Novipirellula caenicola: one gene and its partner. The protein of the gene in region 1 interacts with the protein of each later gene in a pairwise test. Links are inferred from orthologs where the notes say so. Each region holds a gene or a part of one and is shown in the gene's direction. Other genes may lie near its edges.

What was found.
Region 2: the proteins of ABEA92_RS07130 (region 1) and ileS interact in binary tests that used the Escherichia coli proteins (3 or more experiments, as listed by UniProt). The link is inferred for Novipirellula caenicola from one-to-one orthologs.

Annotation. Positions count from the first base shown.
Region 1 is NZ_BAABRO010000002.1:894,668-900,206, reverse strand. The notes cover bases 1,373-4,187. They hold ABEA92_RS07130 (sugar ABC transporter substrate-binding protein), read left to right. Parts: upstream 1,373-2,204; coding sequence 2,205-3,170; downstream 3,171-4,187. Other genes in these bases: ABEA92_RS07125 (sugar ABC transporter ATP-binding protein), read left to right, coding at 3,167-4,187; rbsK (ribokinase), read left to right, coding at 1,373-1,900. In the rest of the region: ABEA92_RS07140 (LacI family DNA-binding transcriptional regulator), read left to right, coding at 1-971; more of rbsK, read left to right, coding at 968-1,372; more of ABEA92_RS07125, read left to right, coding at 4,188-4,690; ABEA92_RS07120 (ABC transporter permease), read left to right, coding at 4,705-5,539. UniProt on the Escherichia coli protein: Part of the ABC transporter complex RbsABC involved in ribose import. Binds ribose. Also serves as the primary chemoreceptor for chemotaxis.
Region 2 is NZ_BAABRO010000001.1:686,424-693,159, forward strand. The notes cover bases 1,845-5,856. They hold ileS (isoleucine--tRNA ligase), read left to right. Parts: upstream 1,845-2,227; coding sequence 2,228-5,656; downstream 5,657-5,856. Other genes in these bases: ABEA92_RS02410 (hypothetical protein), read left to right, coding at 1,845-1,947; purN (phosphoribosylglycinamide formyltransferase), read left to right, coding at 5,656-5,856. In the rest of the region: ABEA92_RS02405 (penicillin-binding protein activator LpoB), read right to left, coding at 174-893; more of ABEA92_RS02410, read left to right, coding at 1,429-1,844; more of purN, read left to right, coding at 5,857-6,252. UniProt on the Escherichia coli protein: Catalyzes the attachment of isoleucine to tRNA(Ile). As IleRS can inadvertently accommodate and process structurally similar amino acids such as valine, to avoid such errors it has two additional distinct tRNA(Ile)-dependent editing activities.

The DNA of each region.
Region 1 (5,539 bases):
CCGTCGCTTCACGCTCGCTCAACGGTCGCGCTCGTGAGTACCGGATTAGTGAGGCCACCGAGAAGACAGTCAAAAAGGCGGCAGCCAAACTCGGCTTCCGGCCTAGCCAGGTCGCTCGGTCGCTGCGACTGAAACGCTCGGGACTCGTCGGCGTGGTCGTTCCCGATCTGTCGAACCCGTTCTTCGCCTCAATCGCTCGCGAAGTCACTTTGACCGCCGAACACGAAGGCTACTCAGTGATCGTTGCCGACAGCCGCGAAACCACCGCAAACGAAGAACAATTAATCGAACAACTGCTTGCCAGACAAATCGAAGCCCTGGTCGTCTGTCCCGTCGGTCGACGACACGAACATCTGTCCGCAATCGATGGTACAGGGCTGCCGGTTGTGCTGGTCGATCGCGGATTTGCCAAAAGTAAACTCGTCCAAGTCACATCGGATCATCGCTGCGGTGCCCAGCGGGCAACCGAGTTGCTGCTGGACCATGGACACCGATCCATCGGCGTGTTGCAAGGATTACCGGGAACGTTACCGAACGACCAACGAATCGAAGGACTTCGCGAGGGATTAGCCAAACATGACATCCAATTGGACTCGGCGATGATCGCCGGCGACAGTTTTAGTGAACATTCGGGCTACGAATCGGCCAAACGACTACTAAGCCTGCATCCGAACATCACTGCCTTTTTCGCCTTTAGCACTCCAAACGCTTTGGGAGCCCTGCGGCTGATTTCGGAAATGGGGCTGCGTGTTCCCAAGGATCTGTCGATCGTGACCTTTGACGATATTCCTTTCGCCGATTTTATGAGTGTTCCGCTGACCACCATCGCACAAGACGTCCCGGCGCTGGGACGCACCGCCGCCGAACTGATCACCCAACAATTGCGAAGCGGCAAACGTCCCCGAATCAAAAAACATTCGATGAAAGTACACTTAGTGAGCCGCGACTCGATCGGCGAGGCAAAACGATGAAACGCAAACGCCCCAAGATCACGGTCGTTGGATCGATCAATATGGATTTGGTCGTTCGCTGTGACCGTTTTGCTCGTCCTGGAGAAACGATCACGGCAACTTCGTCGGCCGAGATCAGTGGAGGCAAAGGTGCTAATCAAGCGGTCGCCGCTGCCTTGGCGGGCAGCGATGTGCGAATGATTGGCCGCGTCGGCGACGATGCCTTCGCTGGCACTCTACGTCAGAACTTGAAATCGCACGACATTCAATGCGATGGCGTGATCACGACCCAAGATTGCCCCAGCGGACTTGCCATCGTGACGGTGGAAGCCAGCGGCCAGAATTCGATCATGTTGGTCCAAGGAGCCAATGGACGCGTCACGCCTGAGGATATCGAAACGCGTCGTGATGTGATCGAGACGGCCGAAGTGGTGCTGTTGCAGCTTGAAATCCCGCTCGATGCGGTACTCGCCACCATCGCAATCGCCAAGCAAGCCGGCGTGCGGACCATCCTGGACCCCGCTCCCGCACCCCAGGTGTGGAGCGATGAACTGCTGGGCGTGGACTTGGTTTGCCCGAACGAAACCGAGGCGGCTGCGATTGTGGGGCGTCCCGTTGAAACGATCGAAGATGCGAACAACGCGGCCCAAGAACTACACCGCCGAGGATGCGAGAACGTCGTGATCACGTTGGGGGACCGCGGATCGGTGCTGTACTCAAACAACACATTGCACCACTTCCCGGCTCACCCTATTACCGCCGTTGACACGACCGCCGCAGGGGATGCGTTTGCGGGTGCCTTGGGCGTTCACTGGGCCGAAACCGACAACTTGATCCAGGCCGTACGATTCGCCAGCGCGGCGGGGGCAATCGCGGCATCACGCCATGGCGCCCAGCCAAGCATGGGGACGCGTCCGATGATTGAGAAACAAGTGAGGAGTGAGGAGTGAGGAGTGGCTCTTGAGAGCGTGAGGCTTCAAAAATCATAACCCGGCGCGTCAGCGAGGCACCGAGCCAAGTTAAAGATTCCCTCGCTGACGCTTCGGGTTGTGATAAGAGCGCAACTCAAAAACTCACGCATCGGGTTGGGATGCTGATTGGTCAACGGATCGAACACAAACGAAATTTCCTGAGCCGAACGCATTACGACCCTCGGATGACCCCAAAGACAACTTCCGAACTGATTTGTCCTGATACGGATTTGCCCCGATAAAACATCCTTTCATTTTTACCGCACACGTCAAAGAGAGAACCATGAACGTTCGTCATTCCATTTTGCTGTTAGCCCTGATGTTGTTGGTGGGCTGCAACTCATCGTCGACCACGCCCGAAGGTCCCCAAGCCGCAGACGCGGACAATGACAAGCCTCGCGTCGCCTTGATCATGAAGTCGTTGGCGAACGAGTTTTTTTCGACCATGGCTGATGGGGCGACGGAACATCAAGCTGAACACGCGGATGACTACGACTTGGTCGTCAACGGAATTAAGGACGAACGTGACCTCAGCCGCCAAGTCTCGCTCGTCGAAGAAATGGTCGCCAGCGGCGTGGATGCGATTGTGATCGCTCCGGCGGATTCAAAAGCACTGGTTCCGGCGCTGCGTCGTGCATCGCAAGCGGGTGTCGTCGTGATCAACATCGACAATCGACTGGATGCCGACGTGCTGGCACAAGAACAGATTTCGATCCCGTTTGTCGGTCCCGATAACATGGCGGGAGCCAAGACGGTGGGCGATCACTTGGCGGCCAAACTGAACAAAGGAGACAAGGTGGCGATTTTGGAGGGCATCCGCACTTCATTCAATGCCCAGCAGCGTTTGAAAGGCTTTCAAGCCGCGATGCAAGACGCTGGGATTGAGATCGTCGACAGCCAAACGGCCGAATGGGAGATGAGCAAAGCGAACACGATTGCATCGTCGATGTTAAGCGAACACCCCGAGATCAAGGCGATCTTGGCGGCGAACGATTCAATGGCCTTGGGGGCAATCGCGGCGGTCAAAAGTGCAGGCCGCGAAGGCGAAGTGATGATCGTGGGCTTTGACAATATCACCGCGATTCAAGAGGCGATCAAACAAGGCAAGGTCCTGGCGACCGCGGACCAGCACGGTGATCAGTTGGCGGTATTTGGTATCGAGGCGGCGCTGAAGCAAGTCAACGAAAAATCGGCAGCCACCGCCGATGTTGAAACGCCGGTCGATTTGATCACAAAGGAAAGCCTGTGAGTTCGTTATTGCAAGTCGATGGGCTGACAAAGCGTTACGGCCGTGTAACGGTTCTGCAAAACGTGTCGCTGGAGCTACGTTCGGGCGAGATCCATGCACTGTTGGGAGCCAACGGGGCGGGCAAAAGCACGTTGTGCAAGATCATCAGCGGGCTTGTGCCAGCATCCGAAGGCGAGATGACGCTCGAGGGTGACTCGTTTGCTCCGTCGAACAAGCAAGACGCGGAAAGCCGCGGTGTCGAGATCGTGCAGCAGGAGTTGAATCTGATTCCGACGCTGTCGGTCGCCGAAAACCTGCTGCTGACTCGGTTACCCCATCGATTCGGCGCGGTTGACACAAGGGAACTGCACCGCATGGCTCAGCAGATCCTGGATCGCTTTGGATTGTCAGACGTCTCCACACACGCGTTGGTCGGGTCGCTCGGGGTAGGTCGGCAACAAATGGTCGAGATCGCGGCCGCGCTGGCACGCCAGTGCAAGCTGCTGATCCTGGACGAACCCACCGCAGCGCTATCAGGTAGCGAATCCGAGCAATTGTTCGCCCATTTGCAGCGACTGCGTGAGGACGGGGTTGCGGTCATCTACATTAGCCACCGCTTGGACGAGGTCGCAAGGTTAAGCGACCGAGTCACCGTGCTGCGTGACGGGACGCTTGCGGGCACCCAACCGACCGCATCGCTAACGACCGATGCAATGGTCGATTTGATGAGCGGCGAAGCGACGGCATCAGCCAAACGTGATCACGTCTGCCACACGAGCAGCGAAACGGCGATGCGGGTCGAGTCGTTGACGTCGGGGATCGTTCGCGAAGTCAGCTTCACCGTGCAGCGAGGCGAGCGACTAGGGATTACGGGATTGGTGGGGTCGGGCCGGACGGAATTATTGCGAGCGATCTTTGGCGCCGATGTTGCGACGTCTGGACACGTTTACCTAGGCCGCGATCACACACCGCGTCGGTTCCGGCACCCCAGCGAAGCGGTCGCGGCGGGCATGGCGATGGTCACCGAAGACCGCAAACAGGATGGGTTGTTATTGTCACAATCGATTCGCACCAACACGACGCTGAGCAGTTTGTGGCCACGATTTTCGCGTCTCGGATTGACTCGCGAGACCGAAGAAAACCGCATCACCACCGAGATGCGAGACTCGTTGGCGACACGTTGCGAGTCGATTGATCAATTTGTTGGCACGCTGAGCGGTGGGAACCAGCAAAAGGTTGCGGTCGCCAAATGGCTGGTTCGCGACGCCGACGTCTTTTTGTTTGACGAACCGACTCGCGGCATCGATGCCGGGGCACGACAGCGGATTTATCAACTGTTCGAAACGTTAGCCAATCAAGGCAAAGCGATCGTGATCGTCAGCAGTGATTTAGAAGAATTGTTTGAAACATGCGATCGCATCGCGGTGATGTCGGCGGGCCGAATGGTCGACACGTTCGGTCGCAACGAGTGGAGCGAAGAAAAAATCATGCAAGCATCGTTCCACGGCTATAAAGACCGTTTGCAGAGCGTCCATTCATAAGATCATCATTTCCAATGAAACAAACTCAACTTCGACAATCGATTCTTCAATACGGTGGACTGGTGGCGGTGCTGATCGCACTTGTCGCGGTGTTCAGCGTGATGAGCAAGAATTTTTTTCAGATGACCACGCTGGTATCGATCGCGAACCAGATTCCTGATCTGACGTTTCTCGCCGTCGGTATGACGTTGGTCCTGGTAGTGGGCGGCATCGATTTGTCGGTCGGGTCGCTGTTGGCGCTGTCATCCGCGGTGCTGGGCGTGCTGATGGCGAACCAGGAGTGGCCGCTGTTGGCGGCGCTGCCGATTGCGATGTTGGTTGCGGGGGGCTGCGGATTGATCAACGGCTTCATCTCGGTTGGCTTCGGCATCCCATCGTTCATTGTCACCTTAGGGATGCTGGAGATCGCTCGCGGTGCGACCAAGGTGGTGACCGATTCACAATCGGTTTACATCGGCAGCCGCATCGAGTGGTTTGGTCAACCGATCACGAGCATCCTGTTGTCACCGGCGTTTTTTGTCGCCGTGGCTACCGTGATTGCGGGCCAATTTGTATTAATGCGGACGGTGTTCGGTCGCTATTGTGTCGCGATTGGCACGAACGCCGAAGCGGTCCGCATGTCGGGCATCCGCGCGGCTCCCTATTCGATTGCGGTGTTTGGGATCAGCGGATTGATGTGTGGTTTGGCCGGCTTGGCCCAATCGTCGCGATTGTCGACGGCCGACCCGAACGCAGCTATCGGAATCGAATTGGCGGCCATCGCCGCTTGCGTGATCGGTGGCACCAGTTTGATGGGCGGGCGAGGCAGCGTGATCAGCTCGTTTATCGGTGTGCTGATCATTCAAGTCC
Region 2 (6,736 bases), on another replicon or contig:
ATCTACTTTGGGTAGCAGTGCGGCGCGGAGCCCGTCCGGTTGCGGCGAGTAAAACGTTCGGTTTTGACCGGGCGGCTCGCGTCGCTCCGCTACGAAAATCACCCGGTTGGAGCGACAGTAGATGGTAATGGCCTTGCGGCCCGCGGATCTCGTTTGAACATCAGCTCGCCGAATCAACCGTCACCTTGGCCGAGACCAAAGTTCCACCATTTTCCAGCACGTGTCTTCGAATAGCCTTTACGGATCGTCGCCGACTCTTTCAAAAAGTCACCGGTATGCAAGTTGACCATTTCAAGTGTCAACAAGTAGTCACGCTGGGTGGTCTTGTTGCGGTCCGTCGTGCCGCTGGTGATGGTGGCGTACAGCAAGTAATCCACGGGTGCACCTTGGCGCCCAAGTGCCGCGGCGAATTGGGTTCGGTTCTCGGGCAAAAAAAGCGAATCGGGACGAAGCCGAGTTTCGACTAAGGCCGCATCGACCATGCGTCGGCTGATACAGCGGAATGTTTCAGCTGAATTGATTTGCGAATCGATCCGCTCGTACAACTGATCTTTGAAATCGATCATTTCCTCGGCGCTCTTGTTTTCGATCCCGATAAAGCAAACGGTGGCCGGCCCGGAAGCCAGCGCGGATCCGATTTGCCCATCCATCTGCATCGCGTTGGCCGATTCGAACGAGACGGTCTGGATCGCTGGCGGGCATCGCCCCAACAACTTGGCAACCGACTCATCCACCAACGGGTTCCAAGTGGCCGCGCCGGCCGCATGACTGCCGACAAGATCCTTGTCGTTGGCGGCCAGAATGTGTCCATATTGTCGGCCTGCACACCCCACCGCGACGCTGATACAACCGATTGCGAGCAAAGGGAGCGATAGAACAGCAAAGTTTCTCATAGGATTTCCATCCGTTAAATCCGCAACGATTGATGATTCCAAGGTGGCATCGGCGATCCCTTGCCCCCGACAATGCGTTTTACTGGGCACCGACGGGATCCGGCGGAGCTCATCAAAGGTGTGTTTGTGTGAGGTTGGATTGACAATGACGCTGTCCAAACGACGGGAAAAACTTGGGAAATCAAAATTTCTGCAAGAATTCCTCGCTCGAATGTTGCCAGTCGCCTTGTCGGTTTGATGTGAGGTATCAAAATGTGGTTCACGTCGGCTAGAGCACTGCCCTTGGCGAGAACTTGGCCAATCGGGTAGTGATTGCCACCTGATCCGATTGAATCGGATGTTCCGGTCGAACTGCGTTGACAAATTGTGCTGGATCGAGAAACTCACGCAGTTCTTCCTGTCCCCCCAAAGCACCGCAGACTACCCCATGTGAATCATCCCCGTCATTTGTGCAGCTACGCTTGACGGCGATCCATGCCAGAATTTGCTATCGAACTGGCTTTCTACAAGAATTTTCTGAGATCTTTCATCACTTATGCCTACCCCTACCGAACAATCCGAATTGGTTCCATCGACCGCGACATCGCCCACCGTTCCGCGAACAAATCCGCACGAAGGCGACTATTTAGGCGGCACGTTTTCGGGACAGATGACGCCGCCAACCATGACGGCATGGACGGGGGGTGCGATTTTGCCTTCGCCAACATCGATCGATGACGACGATTTGCTTGATGATGACGACGACGATGATGGGGACGAGGACTCCGGATTTGGCTCCGATGACGACTCCGAAGGAGGCGGCACGGGCGACGACGGATTCAACGATGGACTCGATGAAGACGACGAGGTCGATGAATTCGACGATATCGACGAAGATGATTTCGATGACGATTTTGACGACGATTTCGAGGAAGAACTCGAAGACGACTACGAGATCGAGATCGAAGACGAAATCAGTGCCGAATTTGGGCTGAGCAGCGGCGACGGCACCGAGGACGACGAACTGGAAGATTTCGACGACTTTGACGACGTCGACGACGACCTGAACGACTAGATCCCCCGTTTCGGTAGTGGAGCTTGCGAAAGCTCCCTGTTTTCTACGTGCAAGTGGATCTTTAGCAAGATCCACTGCCCAAAATCAGCGACTCCCAACGCACTCGTTAGCGTCAGCGGCGTTGGGCATGGCTGTACCGCGAAATCACGCCCGCTCTTCGAACACAGGTCCTGCAAAGGTGTCTTAAAATCGGATATGGTTTCCGATTAGTTGTTGTCTGGCGGAATATTGAAATTCGCCGACTCCCGAACACCTTTGCCCTAGCGTCTAAAAGCGATTGATGATGCCCGCTTCCGTGAGTCCTTTCCGTGCTCCACCGAGCAGCCCCAATTTCCCAAAACTTGAACTCGAAGTTTTGCAGTTTTGGGACGATCACGACATCTACAAAAAATCGTTGGCTCAGCGTGCCGATGCTCCTTCGTTTGTCTTCTACGAAGGCCCTCCGACCGCGAATGGCTTGCCGCACCCTGGCCACTGTCTGACCCGCTCGATTAAAGACGTTTTCCCCCGCTACAAAACGATGCGAGGCTATCGCTGCGAACGCAAAGCGGGCTGGGACACGCATGGTTTGCCGGTTGAAGTCGAGGTGGGCAAGGAACTCGGCATCCACAGCAAGGAAGAGATCGAAGCGTTCGGTGTCGAACCCTTCATCCAAAAATGCCAACAGAGCGTGTTTCGCTACATGCAGCAGTGGCAAGACCTGACCCGCCGACTCGGATTCTGGGTCGACCTGGAAAAGGCCTACGTCACCTACCACCAAAGCTACATCGAAAGTGTTTGGTGGAGTCTAAAGACACTTTTCGAACGCGGGCTGTTGTACCAAGGACACAAGATCGTGTGGTGGTGGGCCCAAGGCGGCACGGCGCTGTCCTCGGGCGAAGTCGGCCAAGGCTATCGCGAAGTCGCCGACCCCAGCGTGTATGTGCTGTTCCCGTTGGTCAACAATCCCAAACGTTCGCTTGTCGTATGGACCACGACTCCCTGGACGCTGCCAAGCAACATGTACGCGGCGGTCCACACCGAATTGGACTATGCCGTCGTCCGTGACGACGAAACCGGCCAAGAACTGGTGATCGCAGCCGACCTAGTCGAAACGATCGCAGGCAAACTGAAACGCGAACTTCCCGTCCTGGAAACCGTCTCCGGAAAATCGCTGGTCGGCCAGCGTTACGTTCCTCCGTTTGACAACTATTACAAAACACTCGGCGACGCGACCGGCAACCTGACCAGCGGCGAATCCGAAGCGTTGATGTGGCGAGTCGTCTCGGCTGACTTTGTGACCACCGAATCGGGTAGCGGTATCGTTCACCAAGCACCAGCGTTCGGCGAAGTCGACTACGAAGTGCTGACCCAAGAGCAAGCACGTTTTGTCGAAACCGATCGGCCCGAGCTGTTGTGCGCGGTCGGACCGGACGGCAAGTTCACTGACGACTTTGCGGAGATGAAAGGCACTTGGGTCAAGGACGCCGACAAACCGATCTCGCGGATGTTACGCGACGCCGGCAAGTTGTTGTTGCTCGAGCAATACCTTCACGATTATCCGTTCTGTTGGCGAGCGAGCGAAGATCCGCTGATCCAATATCCACGCCGCAGTTGGTTCGTGCGAACAACCAAGTTCCGCGACCTGATGCTGAAAAACAATTCGCAAATCGGCTGGCAACCTGAACACATCCAAAACGGTCGTTTTGGCAATTTCCTCGAATCCAACGTCGACTGGGCACTGTCGCGTGAACGTTTCTGGGGCACACCGCTGCCGATCTGGGTTTGCCAAGAAACCGGACAAATGGAAGCGGTCGCCAGCTACGACGAAATCCTGGCCAAACCGGGTGTCCAAGGAACCGAAGTTTGGGAACAGGCCAAGGCGGCCAACCCCGAATTGGCGGACGATCTGCGAGTCCACAAACCTTACATCGACGCGGTCACCTATGATTCGCCGTTCGCCGAGGGTGCTCGGATGCAACGGGTGACCGAGGTCATCGACTGCTGGTACGACAGCGGTGCGATGCCGTTCGCCCAATGGGGCTGGCCTCACCAAAACCACGAATCGTTCCAAGATCAATTCCCCGCCGATTTCATCTCCGAAGCACTCGACCAGACTCGTGGTTGGTTCTACAGCCAATTGGCGATCAGCACGATGTTGTTCGGCGAAGGGGCCTCGATCAGCGAACGAGAAGATGGTGGCGAAACTCAAAAGGTGTCGGACACCCTTTCCGACGATTTGGCCGCTCAAGCCTACCCGCATCCGTATCGCAACTGCATCGTGCTGGGGTTAATGCTCGGCGAAGACGGCAACAAGATGAGCAAGAGCTTGCGAAACTATCGCGAGCCCAACGAGATCTTTGACAAGTACGGTGCCGATGCACTGCGTTGGTTCTTCTTTGCTGGGCAACCGCCGTGGACCGCCATCCGCTACCGCGAACAATCGATCAAAGATTCGATCCCCGAGTTCCTGCTGCGACTTTGGAACGTCTTTAGTTTCTTCAGCATCTACGCCGGTATCGACGGTTTCGATCCTACCACCGCAACCGACGCGGACGATCAACTCACTTCGGCAAGTTTGGCGTCGGCTCCAACGTACCGCGATATCAGCGAGCGAAGTGAAATCGATCGCTGGATCATGTCGGAGCTGAATCGCACGAATGAAATCGTGGTCGACCGCATGGACGTGCTGGACAACTACAACGCGTGCCAAGCGATCACGTCGTTCGTCGACGGATTGAGCAATTGGTACGTTCGCCGTAGCCGCGACCGATTCTGGGCCAGCGACAAGGACTCGCAAGACAAACACGATGCCTACTGGACGCTGTACGAATCGCTGCTGCAGATCACCAAGATCGTCGCTCCGTTTGTGCCGTTCCTATCCGAAACGCTTTGGCAAAGCTTGACCGAACCGTTTGGAGATCGCACACGAAAGAGCGTCCACTTGTGCGATTACCCGGTCGCCGACAACGATCGCATCGACGCGAAACTTTCGACCAGCATGAAACTGCTGCGTGAAATCGCCTCGCTTGGCCGTGCCGCACGCGCCGAAGCCAAACTGAAAGTCCGCTTGCCACTTTCGCAAGTCGAAGTGGTGTTGGCGGATGATGCAGAGATCGATTGGCTGAAGTCGCACGACTCGCTCGTTCGCGAAGAATTGAACGTCAAATCGGTCGACTACACCACCGAAGGCGACCAGTACGTGCAGTACACCGTGGTCCCAAATTTCAAACGACTCGGCCCACGCGTTGGCAAAAACATGCCGGCGGTCAAAAAAGCACTGACCACCGCCGACGGCAACACGCTGCTGACGGCACTGGGGCGTGACGGATTCGTGGAAATCGAATTGCCCGGCGGTGAACCGTTGAAACTCGATAACGAAGACATCGAAGTTCGCTTGAAGGCCAAAGAGGGCTGGGCCGCCAGCCAAGGTGCCAGCAGTGTTGTCGTTCTGAACACCGAGGTTACCGACGAACTCCGCCGCGAAGGGATCGCCAAGGACCTGATCCGAACGATCCAAAGCAAGCGGAAAGAAATCGATTGTGGTTACACCGACCGCATCACCGTAGGCATCCTCAGCGACGACATCGAAGTCGCAACGGCGCTTAAAGAACATGGTGATATGATCTGCAGCGAAACGCTAGCCAGCGAACTTCGCTCCGATGCGATCGCGGGTACCGAGCCGAGCGAAACGGAATTCGGCAAAGTCTTTGTGCAAAAGAACGTCTGATGCCAGAATCCAACATGAGCGAATCGAAACTTCCCATCGCGGTATTCCTGAGCGGCAGTGGGCGTACGCTTGCCAATTTGATCCGCCATCGTGACGAACACGGGTTGCCAATCGAAATTCGATTGGTGATCAGCAGTCGTGACGATGTTCGTGGCTTGGAGATCGCCAAAAACGATGGCATTCCCACGCGAGTGGTTCGTAAACGTGATCACCGCGATCCGTTTGAACACTCACGTGAAATGTTTGATCCCTGCCGCGAAGCCGAAGTCAAATACGTCGTGATGGCGGGCTATTTGAATCATGTGCTCGTCCCCAACGACTTTGAAAACCGAGTGATCAACATCCATCCGTCGCTGCTGCCGTCGTTCGGCGGTGCGGGGATGTATGGCCACTTCGTACACGATGCGGTACTAAAGCGAGGCGTCAAGATCAGCGGCTGCACGGTCCATTTCGTCGACAACGAATACGACAACGGTCCGATCATTGTGCAAAGGTCATGCCCTGTAAAACCCGATGACGACGCCGACACATTAGCCGCCCGCGTGTTCGAGCAAGAGTGCCTGGCACTGCCCGAGGCGCTACGAACCCTGCTCTAAAAAAAAATGCCACCCACACAGATGCATATTGAAGCGGGGCATCTTGCATTTAGGGGGAAAAGCTTCGGAAATTCCCTCGGTCCTACCCAACTGGCTAGGTGCAGAGAAAATGATGGAATGTAATACCGACGTCCCGACCGATCGCTCGGATCTTTGAACCACACCCCGCAAATGTCAGGCTCTTCGGCCCGGAACACAGCGTTTAGAAAACGACAGAAAGATTTTTTTGCTGACGTTGGGCTTCTCTATTTTTCTGTCGCATCAATATTTCTGTCGATACCGACCGCGGTACGAGCAAAGGTGCCCGGCACTCATTCACCCCGATCCGTATGGTCCGAGAGGCCCAGTAACGATCAATCTCGCGAATTCCGGTCCCGGGTTCACACCTAAACGCCAAGTGTTCGACGTAATGTTACGACATAAAGTTATCCCTCTTTCTTTCTGCCTTGCCGGAGTATTGACGTCTTTTATCTATGCGAAGTTC